DNA from 3 places in the Mesorhizobium sp. f-mel genome. Region 1 is predicted to be linked to each of the others. Evidence: predicted binding sites of a transcription regulator. Region 1 holds the regulator's gene; each other region holds the start of a gene.
The links. Region 1 encodes LexA, which represses DNA repair genes until DNA is damaged. Its sites were predicted from a motif close to TGTTCNNNNTGTGTTCNG; they were not measured.
Positions count from the first base shown of each region.

Region 2: a site for LexA is predicted at 4,360-4,377, ahead of ACWUKX_RS05975 (ribonuclease T2 family protein). Genes of this name have one in related genera too.
Region 3: a site for LexA is predicted at 2,835-2,852, ahead of parE (DNA topoisomerase IV subunit B). Genes of this name have one in related genera too.

Region 1 is NZ_JBSPTO010000022.1:70,074-77,086, forward strand. Features, by position in the region: gene gltA (citrate synthase) at 1-634, opposite strand, end outside; gene gltX (glutamate--tRNA ligase) at 816-2,240, opposite strand; gene ACWUKX_RS23040 (ComEC/Rec2 family competence protein) at 2,343-4,799, shown strand; gene lexA (transcriptional repressor LexA) at 4,793-5,530, opposite strand; gene ACWUKX_RS23050 (molybdopterin molybdotransferase MoeA) at 5,635-6,840, opposite strand; gene moaC (cyclic pyranopterin monophosphate synthase MoaC) at 6,840-7,013, opposite strand, start outside.
Region 2 is NZ_JBSPTO010000002.1:391,600-398,612, reverse strand. Features, by position in the region: gene ACWUKX_RS05995 (CHRD domain-containing protein) at 1-389, shown strand, start outside; gene ACWUKX_RS05990 (thiamine pyrophosphate-binding protein) at 432-2,081, opposite strand; gene ACWUKX_RS05985 (CaiB/BaiF CoA transferase family protein) at 2,078-3,253, opposite strand; gene ACWUKX_RS05980 (alpha/beta fold hydrolase) at 3,351-4,286, opposite strand; gene ACWUKX_RS05975 (ribonuclease T2 family protein) at 4,487-5,512, shown strand; gene ACWUKX_RS05970 (diguanylate cyclase) at 5,534-6,829, opposite strand.
Region 3 is NZ_JBSPTO010000025.1:38,494-45,506, forward strand. Features, by position in the region: gene gcvP (aminomethyl-transferring glycine dehydrogenase) at 1-2,694, shown strand, start outside; gene parE (DNA topoisomerase IV subunit B) at 2,923-4,974, shown strand; gene ACWUKX_RS24220 (DUF2336 domain-containing protein) at 5,137-6,258, opposite strand; gene ACWUKX_RS24225 (MaoC family dehydratase) at 6,473-6,952, shown strand; gene ACWUKX_RS24230 (HpcH/HpaI aldolase/citrate lyase family protein) at 6,956-7,013, shown strand, end outside.

The sequences.
Region 1 (7,013 bases):
GGAAGTTGGCCGCGAAATTCAGCTCGTTCTTCGGGTAAATGAAGGGCTGGCCGATGTGGTACTTATAAGCCATCGCCGCGATCGTCGGCATCTTGGCGATCAGCCGCATCGACGCGACCATGCGCTGGTAGGGGTCCGAGATGTCGGTGGAATCGTGATAGAAGGCTGACAGCGCGCCGACCACGCCGCACATCACCGCCATCGGGTGCGCGTCGCGGCGAAAGCCGGTGAAGAAGCGCGACATCTGCTCGTGCACCATGGTGTGGCGCGTCACCCGGTAGTCGAAATCGTCCTTCTGCGCCTTGGTCGGCAATTCGCCGTAGAGCAAGAGGTAGCAGACTTCGAGGAAGTCGCCATGCTCGGCCAACTGGTCGATCGGATAGCCGCGATGCAAAAGGACGCCGGCATCGCCATCGATGAAGGTGATTTCCGACTCGCAGCTTGCCGTCGAAGTGAAGCCGGGATCATAAGTGAACGCCCCGGTGGTGCTGTAAAGCGAGCCGATATCGATGACGTCTGGTCCGACCGAGCCGCTTCGCACCTTGAGCTCGTGAGTTTTGCCGCCGAATTCAAGTTTCGCAGTCGACGCGTGGGTTTTGCCGCCAAATTCCATTTTTGTCGCAGCTTCGGACATTGCAAACTCCTTTAGGTTTTCTCATGCCGGCAAAGGCGAAATATCTGCAACGCAACACTTCGAAAGCACCGGAGTTCGCGCGTTTGCGCCCGCAATTGGATTTGCGTGCCAAATTGGGCCAAGGCCTAATGTTGCACTGCGAAACCCACCTTTCAATGCCAATCTTCTTGGGCCAGTTTTGCTAATCGATTTGATCCGCGACGCGCGCCAGGCTTTCCTCGCGGCCAAGCACGGCAAGCACATCGAACACGCCCGGCGAGGTGCTTTTGCCGGTGAGCGCGGCGCGCAAGGGTTGGGCCACAGCGCCGAGCTTATGGCCGCCGGCCACCGCATATTCCCGGATCGCAGCCTCCGCTGCTTCGGCCGTCCAGTCGCCTGAAATCGCCTTCAGCGCCGCATGAGCACCCCGCAAGATCTCGCGCGCATCACCGCCGAGCAGCGCCGCCGCCTTCTCGTCGATCCGCAGCGGCCGCTCGGCAAACAGGAAGGCGGCACCGTCGGCCAGCTCGACCAGTGTCTTGGCCCGCTCCTTTAAGCCGGGCAGGGCGGCGAGCAACTGCGCCTTGCGCGTGTCGTCGAGGCGCGCTGCGATCGCCGGGCCGCCTTCCAGATAGGGCAAAGTGGCGATGAAGATATCGAGCAATTCGGCGTCGTTCATGCGGCGCATATGCACGCCGTTCAGCGCCTCCAGCTTGGCGAAGTCGAAGCGGGCGGCCCCCTTGTTGACGTCGCCGATGTCGAACCAGGCAATCATGTCGGCGATCGACATGACCTCGTCGTCGCCGTGGCTCCAGCCAAGCCGCGCCAGGTAGTTGAGCAGTGCCTCAGGCAGGTAGCCCATGGCACGATAGGCTTCGACGCCTAGGGCACCGTGCCGCTTCGACAGCTTGGCACCGTCGGCGCCATGGATCAGCGGGATATGCGACATCGACGGCACGTCCCAGTCCATGGCTCGATAGATCACCATCTGGCGGGCGGCATTGGTCAGATGGTCGTCGCCGCGGATGATGTGGGTGATGCCCATGTCATGGTCGTCGACGACGACGGCATGCATATAGGTCGGATTGCCGTCCGAGCGCAGGATGATGAAATCGTCGAGATCCTTGTTGGGGAAGCGGACTTCGCCCTGCACGCGGTCATGCACCACCGTCTCGCCGCCGGCCGGCGCCTTGATGCGGATCGCGCCCTTTGCTCCGGCCGGCGCCTCCGACGGGTCGCGGTCGCGCCAGCGGCCGTCATACCGAGGAGGCAGCCCCTTGGCACGCGCGCTCTCGCGCATCGCCTCCAACTCGGCCGGCGTCGCATAGCAGTAATAGGCTTTGCCGAGCCGCACCAGCTCCTCGGCGACCGCGCGGTGGCGCGGCGCGCGCTCGAGCTGCGATACCGGCTCGCCGTCCCAGGTGAGGCCGAGCCAGGCGAGCCCATCGAGAATGGCAGCGGTTGCCGCATCGGTCGAACGCTCGCGATCGGTGTCCTCGATGCGCAGCAGCATCTTGCCGCCAGTGTGTTTCGCATACAGCCAGTTGAACAGCGCCGTGCGCGCCCCGCCAATATGCAGGAAGCCGGTGGGCGAGGGGGCAAAACGGGTGACGACCTTGTCGGACATGGAACTCTCAGGCAAGCGCAAGAAACGGATGTGGTTGCGCGGACTTTCGCGCGTCGCGCGTTCATGTAGCATAGGAGGTCAAGGGCGCAAGGGGCAGACCCGATGGCTGGACCAGGCCGGGGCGTGGACGAGAGCGAGGGCGCGATCACAAGCGTCAGCGAACGATCGCTGTTTGCCGACGTTCCTCACGCCGAGCCGCTACCCGCTTTGCTGCCTGCATCGCACCCGGCCACCCAGCCTCTTTCGCCGGACCGCTCCGCGCCAATACCGGCTCCACAACCGGGGCCCGTCATTCGTTTCCGCCGACAGCTCAGCCATCTTTCATCATCCGGTATCCGCAACAGCGTGGCCTCGGCAGCCGGCCTGGAACTCGACCGCGGCGTCGCCTTCCTGCTGGTGCCGGTTTTTCTGGCGTGCGGGGTGATCATCTATTTTTCGCTTACTGTCGAACCGGACTTTCCGCAGCCCATTGCCGTCGTGGTCCTCACGGCATTGTGTGCGGCTGTCACCCGCTCATGGCGCAAGACGCATCTGTGCTTCATGGCAGCGTTGCTGTGCGCACTCGGTGTTCTCGCCGCCAAGGTTGAAACCTGGCGCGCGGGAACGCAGATGCTCGGTTCGGAAATCCAGACCCAGCTCACCGGCCGTGTCGTTAGGCTCGATCAGATGGCGAACGGCCGGATCAGGCTGACCATCGACGTGATGTCGACCGCCCGGCCGACACTGCGTTATGCACCGGGACGTGTCAGGGTTTCGGCACGCAAAATTCCCGCTGAGATGACTGCAGGCTCGGTGGCAACCGGTTATGTGCGGCTTTTGCCTCCGACTGGCCCGGTTAGGCCGGACAGTTATGACTTCTCCTTTGACAGCTATTTCGCCGGTATCGGTGCCAGTGGCTTTTTCCTCGGCAATCCGAAGATCGTCGTTTCCGAGGATGTGCCGTTCGCCGCGCGCCTTTCTTCCTCGATCGAAAAGGCGCGCGAAAACATTGCCGACCATATCAGGGACAGCATTGGTGGCGCCGAGGGGGAGATTGCCGCCGCACTGATCATCGGCGTGCGTGCCGGCATTCCCGAAGAGATAAACGAATCGATGCGGCGCACCGGCATCTACCACATCATCTCGATTTCCGGCCTGCACATGGCGCTTGTCGCCGGCACGATCATGGGATTGCTGCGCGGCGCCTTTGCGCTGTTTCCCGATTTTTCGTCACGCCGGCCGGTCAAGAAATATGCGGCTGCTGCCGCATTCCTTTCCATCGCTGCCTATCTCATTTTTTCCGGTATCGTGGTCGCGGCTGAACGCAGCTTCATCATGCTGGCGGTAATGCTTGTCGCCGTGCTGTTCGACCGAGCGGCACTTACCATGCGCAATCTGACGATTTCTGCCATCGCCGTCATCGTCGTGTCGCCGCACGAGGTGGTCGGCCCAAGCTTCCAGATGTCCTTCGCCGCGACTGCTGCTCTCGTGGGCGCCTATGCCGGCTGGTCCGACTATCGTGCCGACAGGGCCACGGCGCCGCCACAGCGACGGTCGCCGGTCGCCTTCGTCACGCGAAAACTCGCCGCTGGGACTGGTACCATCGCAATGACCTCCATCATTGCCGGCAGCGCCACCGCGCTCTTCGCCATCTGGCACTTCCAGCGCGTATCGCCGCTTAGCCTGTTCGCCAATCTGGCGGTCATGCCAATCGTCACGGTCGTCATGTTTCTGGCCGTCCTCAGCGCTCTGGCAATGCCTTTCGGCTTCGACGGACCTTTCCTCTACATGATGGGCAAGGGACTGACGGCCATGATCGCAATATCGGGATGGATTTCCGAGCGGTCGCCGGTCGATGCAGTCGGGCTGATCTCGTTGCAGTCGGTTCTGCTGGTGACGGTCGCCCTGGTCATCGCTACGATGGCGACGACATGGTTGCGGCTTGCGGCACTTCCCTTTGCGCTCGCCGGCCTGCTGACGATTTCCGACACGCGCGCCCCCGATGTGCTGATTTCGGAAGATGCGCATCTGGTGGCGCTGCCGATCGGCGGCGGCGAACTTGCCGTCAACCGGGTGCGTTCGAACGAATTCACCACCGACAACTGGAAACATGCGCTGGTTTCAGCGACCATTGTCGAGCCGGAGACATTCGAAAAAGGAGACGTGCGGTTCGACATCGCCGACCCGGCCGACCTGCCGCCTGGAGCGCCCTTCTACTGCACTGCCGGCCTGTGCCTCGCCCGGCACCCGTCCGGCGCGATCATCGCACTCGCCGACGACCGCAAAACCGCACGGCCAGCCTGTGCCTTTGCGGATTTGATCGTCATCGACGATGCCACAGCCTATTATAATCCCTGCCGCAATCCGCTGGTTCTCGTCGTCACCAAACGGCAGCTCGCTCGCATGGGCAGTGCCGCCGTCTTCTTCGATCCGCTATCAGCGACGACGCGCGCAGAAATCCGTTTTGCCGTCAGACAGCCATATAGGCCTTGGCACGAGCAGCGGAGATTTTCGCGCGAGGCGAGGGGCTTGCCGCCATACCGCAGGGCCGAGAAACCCAAGAAGCCTGCCGCTCAGTAACGCCGGATCAGTCCGACGAGCTTGCCTTGCACCTTGACCCGGTCCGGCCCGAAGATGCGCGTCTCATAGGCCGGATTGGCGGCTTCCAGTGCGATCGAGGCGCCCTTGCGGCGGAACCGCTTCAGCGTCGCTTCCTCCTCGTCGACCAAGGCGACGATGATCTCGCCAGGCTGGGCGGTGTCGGCGTTGCGGATGATGACCGTGTCGCCATCGAAAATGCCGGCCTCGATCATCGAATCACCCTTGACCTCCAGCGCGTAGTGCGTGCCGCCGGTGATCATGTCCGGTGGTACCGAGATCGAATGCGTCTGGTGCTGGATGGCCTCGATCGGCACACCCGCAGCGATGCGGCCCATCACCGGTATGGAGATGGTGGCAACGACGTCGTCGTCATTGCCGGCCGCGGGCAGGCGCGAAGGCGCCGGTTTGATCTGTCGTCCGAGGCTGCCCTGCCCAAGGCTGCCCTGAATGACGCTTGGCGAGAATTTGCGAGCCGAATTGAGGCCGGGCGCGATCGAATCGGGCAGGCGCAGCACCTCCAGCGCGCGGGCCCGGTTGGGCAGGCGGCGAATGAAACCGCGCTCCTCCAGCGCCGTGATCAGCCGATGGATCCCCGACTTCGAGGCGAGGTCGAGCGCTTCCTTCATCTCGTCGAACGAGGGCGGAATGCCGCTTTCCTTCAGCCGCTCGTGGATGAACATCAGCAGTTCATGTTGTTTGCGTGTCAGCATCGCGACCCCCAACAGAATCAGAAAAACAAACCCAGAACAAACACTATCTGTTCCAGTTGTGTTCCGCAACCGTTTAAAGTTTAATGAATGTGTTGACGTTTTGTTCAGCGTAGCATCAGCACGCTGCACGCGGCGCCCGTCGCGGCTGGGGGAGCGAATGGCTCGCGCACGATCAGCCCGTTGGCGTCGGCCAGCATTTTGAGCATCGAGGAATCCTGGACGCCGAACGGGGTCGCCAGTGGCGTGCCGGCTTCTTCCTTCACCACCGCGCGTACATAGTCCTGCCTGAGATCGTTGGCCGGCATGGCGGCGCCGAGCCGCGCCTGACGCATGTCCTGCCGGAAGGCGCGGCCGCCGAGCCGCGCAAGCAGCGGCTTCAGAAAGAGCTGCGTGCAGACCAGGCTCGCCACCGGATTGCCAGGCAGGCCGATGCAGCGGATGTCGCCCAGCCGCCCGAACATCAACGGCTTGCCGGGCCGCATGGCGATTTTCCAGAAATCGAGCGTCATGCCTTCACCGGTCAGCACGTCATGGACCAGGTCATGGTCGCCGACCGAGGCGCCGCCCAGCGTGACAATGACGTCGGCGCCTGCGTCGACCGCTTGTTTTACCAGCGTGGCGATCGCCTCCTTGCGGTCGGGGGCGATGCCGAGATCGAGCGCGCTGGCGCCGACCGAGCGGGCCGCGGCGGCGACGCCATAGGCAATGGACGAGATGATCTGGTCGGGGCCAAGGTCGCTGCCCGGCGGCAGCAATTCGTCGCCGGTGGCGATGATGGCGATCAGCGGCCGTTTCACCACGCTGACCTGCGGGTGGTTGGCCGACGCCGCCAGCGACAATGCCGCCGAATCAAGCGGGCGGCCTTTCTCCAGCAGGACGTCGCCCTTGGAGAAATCGAGCCCGAAGCGGCGGATGTTGCGGCCTTCAACCGTGGACGCGGTCACTTCGACGCTGCCGCCGCCGAGATCCCTGGCATTCTCCTGGATGACGATGGTGTCGGCGCCTGCAGGAAGCGGCGCGCCGGTGAAGATGCGCACGGCCTGCGCCGGGCCGACTGTTCCGGCAAAGCCGCGTCCGGCCGGCGCCATGCCGATCACCGAAAGTCTTGCGGGCACGGACGCGACGTCCTCGGCCCGCACGGCATAGCCGTCCATGGCGGACGCGTTGAATGGCGGCTGGGTGCGGAGCGCCAGAAGCGGCTCCGCCAGCACGCGGTCGGCGGCGTCCATCAGGGCGACGCATTCAGCCTGCAAGGGCGCAGCATCCTCAAGCAGGCGCTCGAGCGCCTCGGCGACCGGAAGCAGTGCCATTATTGGCCTGCCCCCTTGGCGTCCGCCTTGTAGTCGCCGGATTTGCCGCCGGTCTTTTCCACCAGCCTGATGCCCGAGATCACCATGGCGCGGTCGACCGCCTTGGCCATGTCATAGATGGTCAGGCAGGCGACCGAGACGGCGGTCAGCGCTTCCATCTCGACGCCGGTCTT
Region 2 (7,013 bases), on a different contig from region 1:
GCGCTTCACCGGCCTTGGCCGACATGATGAAGATGAAGGCGACGCTCGATGGCGCTCAGCAGAATCCGCCCATCACTACGGAGGGCAAGGGCACCGCCGCTCTCGTCTTCGACACCGCCACGAAACAGCTCACCTGGAACGTGACGTATTCAGGTCTCAGCGGCCCGGCGACGGCCGGACATATTCACGGTCCGGCGGCAAAGGGTGAAAATGCCGGCGTCGCCGTCCCGTTCAAGGGCGCTCCGAAAAGCCCGTTCAAGGGGGCGGCGATTCTGACCGACGCGCAGGCTGCCGACCTGATGGCCGGCAAATACTACATCAACATCCATACGGCGGCCCACGAGGACGGCGAGATCCGCGGACAGATCGAGAAGGCGGCGACGATGTAGCCAAGTCTTGCGCCAACGGAAAGGGCAGCCCTTCCTATCGAATCACGACCTGTCTCTTATCTGGGTCATCGTGCGGGTTGGCGTGATGGCCTCGGGGTCGAGCCTGATCTCGACAATCGACGGCTTGCCGCTGGCGCGCGCGCGTTCGAAGGCCGGCGCGAAATCGGCCGTCTTCTCGACCGTTTCGCCATGGCCGCCATAGGCGCGGGCCAAAGCCGCAAAGTCGGGATTCCGCAGATCGGTGGCGACGACGCGGCCCGGATACTCGCGCTCCTGATGCATGCGGATGGTGCCGTAGATGCCGTTGTTGACGATGACGACGATGATCGGCAGATCGTATTGCACGGCGGTGGCGAACTCCTGCCCGTTCATCAGGAAGCAGCCGTCGCCGGCAAAGGCTATCACATCGCGCTCGGGGAACAATTCCTTGGCTGCGACCGCTGCCGGCGTGCCGTAGCCCATCGAGCCGGAGGTGGGGGCGGCCTGCGTGGCAAAGCGCCGGGAACGGTGGAAACGGTGCACCCAGGTGGCGTAGTTGCCGGCGCCGTTGGTGAGGATCGCATCGTCGGGCAGCATTTTTTCGAGATAGTTCATGATCGGTCCCATCTGGACGGTGCCAGGACCACTTTCGGGCGGTGTCGACCAGTCGAGATAGGCGGCGTGCAGCTTCGGTGTTTCATCCGCCCAGACCGGCGTGGCGGCTGGCTTGCGCCCGGCGAAGGCTTCGACGAACGCGGAAGGCGAGGCGTTGATCGCCAGCGTCGGCCGATAGACACGGCCGAGCTCGCCGGCATCGGCGTGGACATGGACCAGCGTCTGGTCGGGGTAGGGGCTCTTGAGCAGCGTGTAGTCGGAGGACGGCATCTCGCCCATGCGGCCGCCGATCAGCAGCACGGCGTCGGCCTGCTTGATCGCGGTGGCCAGCTTCGGGTTGATGCCAATGCCCACATCGCCGGCATAGTTCGGGTGGAGATGATCGAACAGCATCTGGCGGCGGAAGGAGCAGCCGACCGGCAGCGACCAGGCTTCGGCGATCGTCCGCATCCGCGCGACGGCCTCCGCATCCCAGCGCGTGCCGCCTAGGATAACGAAAGGGCGCTGCGCCTTATTGAGGAGCTTTTCGAGAGCATCGAGCTCGGCCTCGCCCGGCCGCGTTTCGACCGGCGTGTGGGGCAGGGCTTCTGGCGCCTCGGCAAGGCTGGTCAGCATGTCTTCCGGCAGCGAGATGACGACCGGGCCGGGGCGGCCGGACGTCGCCACCGCGAAGGCGCGCGTGACGAATTCGGGAATGCGCGAGGCATCGTCGATCTCGACCACCCATTTGGCGATATCGCCGAAGAACCTGACATAGTCGACCTCTTGAAAAGCCTCGCGCCCCTTGGCATGGCTGGCGACCTGGCCGATGAACAGGATGACGGGAACCGAATCCTGCATGGCGATGTGGATGCCGGCCGAGGCGTTGGTGGCGCCGGGTCCGCGGGTGACGAAGCAGATGCCGGGCTTGCCGGTCAGGCGGCCATGGCAGTCGGCCATCATTGCAGCACCGCCTTCCTGGCGGCAGACGATGGTGCGGATCGTTGAATCGTGCAACGCGTCGAGCACCGCAAGATAGGATTCCCCGGGCACGCAATAGATGCGGTCGGTGCCGTTGGCTTCAAGCGCATCGACGATCAGTTGTCCGCCGCTCTTCATTTTCCTGACCTCTCCAGTTCGGCAAGGATTTCTTCGGTGTGTTCGCCGAGACGCGGCGAGGGCCGCTCATAGACCAGCGGCGTGCCCGACATGACCATCGGCGCGCGCACCGAGGGCAAGAGATTGCCGTGGCCGTCGTCGAGGTCGAGCCGCATGCCGCGCGCGATGGTCTGCGGGTCGGCGAACATCTGCCCGATCGTGTTGATCGGGCTGGCAGGCACACTTGCCGCCTCCAGTTTAGCCAGCAGCGGATCGCGATCGAAGGTTTTCAGCGCCTCGATTATATGCTCGCGCAGCTTCGCCCGGTTGGCGACCCGGGCGGGATTGGTGGCGAAATCGGGGTTCGATGGCAGATCGTCCAAGCCGATGGCCGCGCAGAATTTAGCGAACTGGCCGTCATTGCCGATCGCCAGGATGATATGGCCGTCCTTCACCGGCACCACTTCGTAAGGCGCAATGTTCATATGCGCGTTGCCCATCTGCACCGGCGATTTTCCGGAGACCAGATAATTGAGGTTCTGGTTGCCGAGCGCCGAGATCTGGGTGTCGTAGAGCGCCATGTCGATATGCTGGCCTTCGCCGGTCGTCTCGGCATGGCGAAGTGCGGCCTGGATGGCAATCACCGAATACAAGCCGGTGAAAATGTCGGAGACGGCGACACCGGCCTTTTGCGGCTCGCGGCCGGCCTCGCCGGTGATCGACATCATGCCGGCCATGCCCTGGATGATGAAGTCATAGCCGGCGCGCGGCGCATAGGGCCCGTCCTGGCCGAAGCCGGTGATCGAGCAATAGATCAGCCGCGGGTTTATTTCCCTGAGGCTCTCATAGTCGAGGGCGTATTTCTTCAGGCCGCCGACCTTGAAGTTTTCGATCAGAACGTCCGATGCGGCGACCAGCCGGCGCACTGTCTCGGCGCCCTCGGGCGTCGAGAAATCGATGGCGATGGAGCGCTTGCCGCGATTGCAGGAATGATAGTAGGCGGCCGAGAGGTTTTCGCCGTCATGGCTCATGACGAAGGGCGGACCCCATTTGCGGGTGTCGTCGCCGCCATCCGGGCTCTCGACCTTGATGACGTCGGCGCCGAGATCGGCAAGCAGCTGCCCCGCCCACGGTCCGGCCAGTATGCGGGCGAGTTCGATTACGCGGACACCTTTCAGCGGAGGCTCAGTCATGGATCACCGTGATTGATCGGAAACGCAGCCTGTATCAATCCCGCGTGATGCTGTCACGGTTCTTGCAATGGGCCAAACTCGATCTTGTCGATGTCGATCATGGTTGTTTCAGCACGCTGTCGGCCCATGCGGCGAAATCGTCCATGATTTTATCTCGATTCACCTCGTTCAGACTTTCGTGGCGGGTCTCGGCGTAAACCTTTGAAACGAGATTCGAAAAACCCATCCTGTGCAGGCGGCCAGCGAGATGGCTGACCGCCCTGCCGCCGTCGGTGGCGGGGTCCTTTTCGCCGCCGACCAGGCAGATCGGCAGGGCCTTGCGGACACCGGAAAAATTAGTGTCGTCGGCACCGTCGAAGACGAACCCGAACAGGTCGCGCCACATCGACACGGAGGCATCCCAACCGCATAGCGGATCGGCGATATACTTGTCGACTTCGGCTGCGTCGCGCGACAGCCAGTCGAACGGCGTGCGGTGATCGGGGACGGCTTTGCCCCAGGCTTGGAAGGTCAGTCGCGGCAGCATACGCGACGGCATGTCGGAGCCGAGCCGGAATTTTTCCCAAGCCAGGATGATTTGCGCGGCACGGCTGGCGAGCCCGGCGGAAAAATTAGCGTTCCAGATGGCGGCCGCGTGCAGGCGGCTCGAATGGTGAAGCATGAAATTCAGCGCGACGAGGCCGCCCATGGAATGGCCGAAGACGATGACGGGCAGGCCGGGGTGGTCGCCGGCGATCAGGTCGTGCACAGCCGCGACATCGGCGACGACCTTGGCGCCGCCGTGTTTTTGAGCGAACCTGCCGAGTGGGGCATCGGGCGCCTTGGTTGCGCCATGGCCGCGATGATCATGGGCGTAGATATGGAAGCCGCGCTCACCCAGAAAGGTAGCGAAGCGGACATAGCGCGCGGCGTGTTCGGCCAGCCCGTGATTAATTTGGACGACCGCGCGCGGGCGGCCCTCGGCACGTTTCACATAAAGGTTGAGCTCGGCGCCGGTCGGCGATCGGAGCACGCGCTGCTGGCTGAATGACATTGTCGCTTCGTCTCCAACGCGTCTTTCACGCCTGCGGACGTTTGTGTGCGCCGACGCCGGTTTTGCGTCAATCCGTTGGCCTTGTTTTCCGCAGTGCTGTTCTTGCGTCGCAACGCGGTATCGCAATTCTGACATGGAGAATTTGATACCAAGAGAGGGCGGCAGTCTGTTGCCGCAGCATTTTTCCCCGGGGTACTTTCATGCATACGCGGACAGGTCTGGTTTTCGAATTCGCGCTTGTCGCCGCGTTGCTAACGGGTGCTGCTCGGGCCGAGGTGAAGATGAGCGGCTCCTTCGTGGCCGACGCCACCTGTCCAGCGACACAGGCCATCAAGAACGGCAAGAATCCCGGCAATATCGCGACTGATGCGGGACAGAGCTACGAGCTTCTGGCCGGCAACAGGCATGCTCCCACGCACTATCTGATCCGCGTGCCGGGGGCCGATCCGGAGCGCCGCTGGGTGAGGATCGACTGCGGCCATGTTTCGGGTGGCAGCGCATCCACGGAACCGGCAGCACCCGCGCCGGTCGACCGGGAGAAGTCCGCTGCGCCGATCTCGGGAAGGCCCGGATATGTCCTCGCGCTGAGCTGGCAGCCGGCGTTTTGCGAAACCAAGCCCAGCAAGACCGAATGCAAGGCGCAGACCGCGGCCGGTTTCGAAGCGAGGCATTTCACCTTGCATGGGCTGTGGCCGCAGCCGAACGGAAATTTCTATTGCGAGGTGGCAGCGGCCGACAGGGCGAACGACAATCCGGCGCACTGGCGGGACCTGCCGCCGGTCGAGCTCGAGCCGAACACGCGGTCGGAGCTCGATCAGGTGATGCCAGGCACCGCATCTGATCTCGACAGGCATGAGTGGATCAAGCATGGCACCTGTTACGGCAAGAGCCAGCAGGAGTATTTTTCCGATGCGCTGAACCTGACGCGCGCGGTGAATGCTTCACCGGTGCGTGATCTTTTCACACAAAACGTTGGCCGGGATCTGACCTCCGACCAGATCCGCAGCGCCTTCGATAGTGCTTTCGGTCCCGGCGCGGGCGAGCGGGTTCGCGTCTCCTGTCTGAACGACCATTCGAGCGGCAGGCGGCTGATCGGCGAACTGACGCTCGGCCTGGCCGGCCCGATCGGTCCAAACCCTTCGCTCAGTGAGCTGTTGCTGGCATCGGTGCCGACGAACAATGCCGGCTGTCCGAAAGGCACCGTCGATCCGATCGAGTTCCAGTGACACGCCGAGCCGGTCTGGATGTTATGCGCCGATGCCGCGTCCTGATCTGGTCCACGCGGTGAGGCTGTCAGCCTCGTGGCCGCCCGGTTCGCCGACGACGCGGTCGCGTCCGGTCGATTTGGCTTTGTAGAGGCGCTGATCGGCCAGCGCAAAAACATCGGCAAGGCAGCGGGTCGTCTCGCTGACAGTGGAGATGCCGGCGCTGACGGTGATGTCGAACCGGCTCGTGCTTGCGGATGCCTTGACCGCGTGCCTGATGCTTTCGCCAAGCAGCCTGGCGACCGAATGCGAACGTGAGCAGAGGATGGCGAATTCCTCGCCGCCAATTCTGAACACCTGATCCTCTGGACCGACAACCTCGCCAAGCAGGGCGGCGACGGATTTCAGCACCTTGTCGCCCTCGGCGTGGCCGAAGCGGTCGTTGATCGATTTGAAGTGGTCGACATCGATGACCAAGAGGCTGAGCGGCTTGGCCGTCCGCAGGCTGGCCGCAACAGCGGCTTCGCCGTCGCTGTCGAAGCGTCCCCTGTGCAGCAGACCGGTGAGGCCGTCGCGGCCGACATGCTCGACCAGCGCCTCATAGCGCTCGCGATAGGTCAACGTGTCGAAGATGTCGGATAGTCCACGCGGCGCCGGGATCTGCCGCGCCTCGAACCATCTGATATAAGCCACCAGCATGATGCTGTAGGCAAGCGCCGCCCCCATCTTGGCGAACCAGCCGCCGAAGAAAACCGCGATCGGCGCACCGGTGACGAAGTGCAGCGCGGTGAAAAATCCAGTCTGGTCGAAAGTGAGCACGCAAGCGACGGAGATCAGGATGCGAGAGAACAGCGCCTTGCGGAGATAACGCCTGAGCTTTTCGTAAAGCAGGATGATCAGGATGGCGTCGAGGAAGAGCAGCGTCGTGCCCCACACCATCAGCCAGCCCATCTGGTCGATGAAGCCGATGTCGGGACGTCTGCCGTTGGGAAGCGGTGCGATCTCGTGCAGGCGCAGGACCAGTACAAGCCCGATCATTAGGGCATTGCCGAGCAGCAGGCCGTAGATCGGCTGCCGGACGGTTGCCGCGTCCTCCTTGATGTAGAGCAGCAGCAGCATCACCAGCTTGCCGGAAAACAGCACCGCGGAGCCGGGCGAAACCATGCCGAACGGCAGCGCGACATAGAAGACGCTGGCGAGGTAGGTTTCGAGAAAATGCATGACGCCGAGGGCGCAGACAAACACGCCGAGGCCGATGCGGTGCCTGAAACGGAAAAGCGTGACCATGACGCCGAAGTAGAGAACCGCTTCGGCAAGGAGCAGGAAACTGTTCAGCAACGCCGTCGATCCGTTCTTTCTCTGCAGAAATCGCGGCTTGCCGGCGATTCCCCATCCAACACCTTTCTGACGCGGAATGGTTAACCGCAGATTTCGCCGGACTGTCCAGCGAACCGAAAGCGGCGCCAGTTCAATGAGCGACTTCGGCCCGAATGCAGGCGTGAGGCGCCAAAACAGTTTGCCG
Region 3 (7,013 bases), on a different contig from region 1:
GTGCCGAGATCGATCCGGCTCGACCGGCCGCTGGCTTTGCCGGCCCCGGCGAGCGAAGCGGAGGCGCTGGCCGAGCTTTCGGCGACGATGGCCAAAAATACCGTGTTGAAGAGCTTTATCGGTGCCGGTTACCACGGCGTCCACGTGCCGCCGGTCATCCAGCGCAATCTGTTCGAGAACCCGGCCTGGTATACGGCTTACACTCCCTACCAGGCTGAGATCAGCCAAGGCCGGCTCGAAATGCTATTCAATTTCCAGACCTTGGTCACTGAGCTGACCGGCCTGCCGGTGGCGTCGGCCTCGCTGCTCGACGAGGCGACGGCGGTGGCCGAGGCGGTCGGCATTGCGTTGCGCCATCATCGCGACAAGCGGACCAAGGTGGCGCTTGCCGGCACGCCGCACCCGCAGACGCTCGACGTCGTGCGCACCCGCGCCGAGCCCCTCGGCATCGAGGTCGACGGCGACACGATCGACGACAACACCGCCGCTCTGCTGGTCTCCTGGCCTGATACGTTTGGCGTCTATGGCGACCACAAGGCGGTAATCGAGAAGGCCCGCGCCACCGGCACGCTGGTCGTTTTCATTGCCGATCCGCTCGGCCTGACGCTGACCGACGCGCCGGCTACGCTTGGCGCCGACATCGCCGTCGGCCCGATGCAGCGCTTTGGCGTGCCAATGGGCTTTGGCGGGCCGCACGCCGCCTATTGCGCTGTTTCCGACAGGCTGACGCGGTTGATGCCCGGCCGTCTTGTCGGCCAGTCCACTGACAGCAAGGGCCGCCCGGGCTATCGTCTCGCCTTGCAGACGCGCGAACAGCACATCCGCCGCGACAAGGCGACCTCCAACATCTGCACCGCGCAGGCGCTGCTCGCCAACATGGCGACGGCCTATGCGATCTGGCATGGCCCTGCCGGGCTGCAGGCGATTGCCGGCCGAATCCATTCATTGGCCAACCGGCTGGCGACCGGTCTCACCGCGTCAGGAATTTCGGTGCTTGGCGCAAGCCGCTTCGACACGGTGACGGTGGGAGTGAAAGGCAGAGCCGGCGCGATCGCCGCCGCTGCTGAAAAGACCGGCCGATTGCTGCGCGTCATCGACGCCGACCACATCGGCATCAGCTTCGACGAGACCTCGACCGATGCCGATCTGGACGCCATTGCAGCACTGTTCGGCGCCAAGGCAGGCGCTGCTGGCACCAGCACCACTCCGGGCAAGCCACGCGGTAAGGCGTTTCTCAGCCAGCCGGTCTTCCACGAAAACCACTCGGAAACGGAGATGATGCGCTTCTTGCGCCGGCTGGCCGACAAGGACCTGGCGCTCGACCGCGCCATGATCCCGCTCGGCTCCTGCACGATGAAGCTCAACGCCGCCGCCGAGATGATGCCGGTGAGCTGGCCAAGCGTCGCCAATCTGCATCCATTCGCGCCGGCCGGGCATTCGGCAGGCTATCGCGCGATGGTCGGCGAACTGGAAGGCTGGCTGTCGGAGATCACTGGCTTCGATGCGGTCAGCCTGCAGCCCAATGCCGGCAGCCAGGGCGAGTATGCCGGGCTGCTCGCCATTCGCGGCTATCACCGCTCGCGCGGCGAAGGCCACCGCACCGTCTGCCTGATCCCGTCATCCGCGCATGGCACCAATCCGGCGAGTGCGGCGATGGCCGGCATGAGCGTCGTCGTCGTGCGCTGCACCGAGGATGGCAATATCGATATGGACGATATGAGTGCCAAAGCCAATGAGCATTCCAAGAATCTCGCCGCGCTTATGTTCACCTATCCTTCGACGCATGGCGTATACGAGGAAGGCGCGCGCCACCTCTGCGCCCTCATTCACGAGCATGGCGCCCAGGTCTATTTCGACGGCGCCAACCTCAACGCCTTGGTCGGCCTCGCTCGCCCCGGCGACATCGGCGCCGATGTCTGCCACATGAACCTGCACAAGACCTTCTGCATCCCGCATGGCGGCGGCGGTCCCGGCGTCGGCCCGATCGGCGTCAAGGCGCATCTGAGACCTTATCTGCCCGGCCACGTCACCGAAGGCTCGGGCCATGCCGTGTCGGCCGCACCGTTCGGCAGCGCTTCGATCCTGCCGATCACCTGGATGTATATCCGCATGATGGGCGCTTCCGGCCTCAAGCAGGCGACCGAGACGGCGATCGTTTCCGCCAACTACGTGGCGACGCGGCTCGCGCCGCACTTCCCGCTCCTCTACAAGGGCAGGCACGATCGCATCGCCCATGAGTGCATCCTCGACACCCGCGTGCTGAAGGAGAGCTCCGGCATCAGCGTCGACGATATCGCCAAGCGGCTGATCGATTATGGTTTCCATGCGCCGACCATGTCGTTTCCGGTGGCCGGCACGCTAATGGTCGAGCCGACCGAGTCCGAGCCCAAGAGCGAACTCGATCGCTTCTGCGAGGCGATGATCGCGATATCGGGCGAGGCAGCCAAGGTGGCGAAAGGCGAATGGCCCTTGGCTGACAATCCGCTGGTCAATGCGCCGCATACCGCGGCCGAGGCGCTGGCCGGCCAGTGGACCCATCCCTATTCGCGCCTGGAGGCGGCCTATCCCGCCGGTGATGCCGACACATCAGCCAAATACTGGCCGCCGGTGTCGCGCATCGACAATGTCGCCGGCGACCGCAACCTTGTCTGCTCCTGCCCGCCGCTGTCGGAATATCTAGGGGCGGCGGAATAGAACCAGCCGATTGCGACGCAGACTGCCCCCTCATTTCCCGCGCACACGCAATGAGGGTGGCTGATGCGCCCTGAAGGCCGGAGTTTCGACCCATTTCCGCCGCTTGGTTGCCGGATGGTTTTGCAGTAAAAGCCCTATCCTCGAACGTAACAGGAACCTCCGTCGCCTGCCCGCAAAAAGCGTGGCAGTATCGGATGGTGATTCGCAGCATCGCAATCCAGGACCAGCATGGACGACAACAACGATCTTTTCGGCACTATGGACAAGCAGTCGCAACCGGTTCGCGCCACCGCTCGCCCGGCCGACCCGCTGGTGCAGGCGGCGAAGCGCCCGGCATCCCGCGACGGCAGCGAGAGCTACAGCGCCGCCGACATCGAGGTTCTGGAAGGGCTGGAGCCGGTGCGGCGGCGGCCCGGAATGTATATCGGCGGCACCGACGACAAGGCTATGCACCATTTGTTCGCCGAGGTCATCGACAATTCGATGGACGAGGCGGTCGCCGGCCACGCGACCTTCATCGATGTCGAGCTTTCGGCCGATGGATATCTGGCGGTGACCGACAATGGCCGCGGCATTCCGGTCGATCCGCATCCGAAATTCAAGAAGCCGGCGCTCGAAGTCATCATGACGACGCTGCATTCGGGCGGCAAGTTCGACAGCAAGGTTTACGAAACCTCGGGCGGCCTGCACGGCGTCGGCGTCTCCGTCGTCAACGCACTGTCGGACCATCTCGAGGTCGAGGTCGCGCGCGGGCGCCAGCTCTATCGCCAGCGTTTTTCGCGCGGCGTTCCGGTGACCGGCCTGGAGCAACTCGGCGAGGTGCATAACAGGCGCGGCACCAGGATACGCTTCCATCCCGACGAGCAGATCTTCGGCAAGGGTGCGGCATTCGAGCCGGCGCGGCTCTACCGCATGACGCGCTCGAAGGCCTATCTGTTCGGCGGCGTCGAGATCCGCTGGACCTGCGATCCGTCGCTGATCAGGGAGAAGGACACGACGCCGGCTAAGGCCGAGTTCCATTTTCCCGGTGGCCTCAAGGACTATCTGAAAGCCTCGCTCGGCGACGAATTCCAGGTCACCCGCGAAATTTTTGCCGGTAAAAGCGACAGGCAAGGCGGCCACGGTTCGCTCGAATGGGCGGTGACCTGGTTCGGCGGCGACGGGTTCCTCAATTCCTACTGCAACACCATTCCGACCGGCGAAGGCGGCACGCACGAGGCCGGCTTCCGCAATGTCTTGACGCGCGGCTTGCGTGCCTATGCCGATCTGGTCGGCAACAAGCGTGCTTCGATCGTCACGTCGGAAGACGTCATGATCTCAGCGGCAGGCATGCTGTCGGTGTTCATCCGCGAGCCGGAATTCGTCGGTCAGACCAAGGACAGGCTGGCCACGATCGAAGCGATCAGGATCGTCGAGACCGCCATCCGCGACCCCTTCGATCACTGGCTGGCCGATAATCCGCAGGAAGCTTCGAAGCTGCTCGAATGGGTGATCGCGCGTGCCGACGAGCGGGTGCGCCGGCGCCAGGAAAAGGAAGTCTCGCGCAAGAGCGCGGTGCGCAAGCTGCGGCTGCCCGGCAAGCTCGCCGACTGCACGCAGAATGCCGCGGCCGGCGCAGAACTCTTCATCGTCGAGGGCGATTCGGCCGGCGGCTCGGCGAAACAGGCGCGCGACCGCGCCAGCCAGGCGGTGCTGCCGCTGCGCGGCAAAATCCTCAACGTCGCCAGCGCCGGCAACGACAAACTTGCCGGCAACCAGCAGATTTCCGACCTGATCCAGGCGCTTGGCTGTGGCACACGCTCGAAGTACCGCGATCAGGATCTGCGCTACGACCGGGTCATCATCATGACAGATGCCGACGTCGACGGCGCCCATATCGCTTCGTTGCTGATCACCTTCTTCTATCAGGAGATGCCGAGCCTGGTCCGCGGCGGCCATCTCTATCTGGCGGTGCCACCGCTCTACTCGATCCGGCAAGGCGGCAAGGTCGCCTATGCCCGCGACGATGCGCACAAGGACGAACTTCTGCGCACCGAGTTCACCGGGCGCGGCAAGGTCGAAATCGGCCGCTTCAAAGGGTTGGGCGAAATGATGGCCGCCCAGCTCAAGGAAACCACCATGGACCCGAGAAAGCGCACGCTGCTCAGGGTCGATGTTATCGAGGCCGAGGCGGCGACCAAGGATGCGGTCGACGCGCTGATGGGCACCAAGCCGGAAGCCCGCTTCCGCTTCATCCAGGAACGTGCGGAGTTTGCCGAGACGGAAGTGCTGGACATCTGAGCGTCTTCTGCTCGGCGAACCGCAAACGGGCGGCCGTCACTGTTGCAAGGCAGTATGTGGCTGGCATTACCGAGCGAAGCGAGGCGGCCGACATGTCGTAGATCGCAGCCTCTCTGCGGATTATCGCCGCGATCGAGGATTTCCCGGATTTTTCGCGAAGGTCTAAGCCGCAGCGATCGCCAGCGCATGGCCACGCGCGTTTTCGCGCAGCGCATCGAGATGGATCGATTTGACCAATCCGGCGAGATCGCCTTCGGCGGACTGCCCGCCCAATTCCTTCAGCATTAGCCAGCTCACTTCCTGGACGCCGGCGAGGCGCTTGCCATTGGCAACCTCGCGCCAGATCTTTAGCGCGCGCAGGATGATCGCGTGCGTGGCCGCGGCAAGGCCGGCGCTGCGGAACAGCGCCTGCAGCGCCACGTCATGCCCGCCGGCCAGCAGCGCCCTCACCCGTTGTTCGGATTGCTGGCTGAGCGCGACAAGCGCCGAGCCGAAGAAGTCGACCTTGCCATGCGCGATGGTACGAATGATGAAGCTTGCTGTCAGGTCGCCGCGCAGGCGCAGATGCTCGATGAGCGCCGCATGTTCTTCCTGGCGCGTGCCTTCGATCAGCGTCATGGAAGCTTTGACGCAGGCGTCGCGCATGACGCGCTCGGTTCTGGCACGGCCCATCAGCGCCACCACCAGCGGCGAGCCTTTAAGCGTTTCACCAAGTTTTATCAGCAGCATATGCCGGCAGTCGGCAGGCAGGCGCGCATCGGAAATCAGCGCTTCGCGCACCGAAGGTAGATGGCCATGGCGTTCGGCGATACGGCGGAAGCTGAGCGAAGCGATGTCGGCACCGCTGTTGGCGAGAAGCGTGGCGCAGGCTTCCGGCTCGCCGATTTCGGCGATCGCCGCGGCGACCGCCATCGAGACGCGCGCACGATCGGCGATCAGTTTCTGCGTCGCCTTTTGGCCACCGGCAACGCGGTCGATCAGATCGGCATCGGTGAGCATCGGCGAACGTGCCAGCACCAGACTTGCAACTTCCGGTTGATCGGACGCCAGCGCGCTGATGATCTGCAGCGGCGCGTGATGGCTCATCGACAGCGCTTCTGCAATCGCCAGCCGCACTTTCGACGAGGCATCGTCGAGCAGCAGCGTCAGCGCGGCCTCCGCCGCGCAGCGATCCTCGAAAGGCAGATCGGCATTGATGTAGGCGCGAGCCAGAGCGCCTGCCGCAGCGGCGCGCTCCGAAACCTTGGCCGTGTAGATCCATTTCAGGAAATGCGAAACAACCATGCCGTCCGCTACGCCCCTAACCCGAGTCCGTTCCCGCCCCAGTGAAGACCGTAGGCAGAAATGGTTTACGAACGGTTCACCATGTTTGTTAACTGGCTTGCGAGCGCGGTATGCAGCGCCTATCAACCCCTTAGAGCGGACGCACAGAAGTACGCTCTAACACTTTGAATCTTCGCATCGTGCTTTCCGAACATCGATTCCGATTTTCAGGCCGATGTGGCAGCGGAGGAGATCGAGCATGGCCGGGCTTTATCTGGAAGAGTTCGTCGTCGGCCATGTCTTCCGGCACACGCTGCGGAAAACCGTCACCGAAAGCGACAACATGCTGTTTTCGGTAATGACGCTGAACCCGCAACCGCTGCACATCGATTTCGACTTCGCCGCCAAGAGCGAATGGGGCAAGCCGCTGGTCAATTCGCTGTTCACGCTGGGCCTGATGATCGGCATTTCGGTGAACGACATCACCGTCGGCACCACCATCGCCAATCTCGGCATGAAGGAGACGGTGTTTCCGCATCCGGTCTTCCACGGCGACACCATCCGCGTCGAGACGACGGTGGTGTCGGTGCGCGACTCCAGGTCGAAGCCGGACCGCGGTATCGTCGAATTCGAGCACCGCGCCTACAATCAGAACGACGTGCTCGTCGCCAAATGCACAAGGCAGGCGATGATGATGAAGAAGAAGGCGGCCTGACCGATGCGCTCGCTGCTGTTCGTTCCAGGCGATTCCGAAAAGAAGCTGGAAAAGGCGTTTG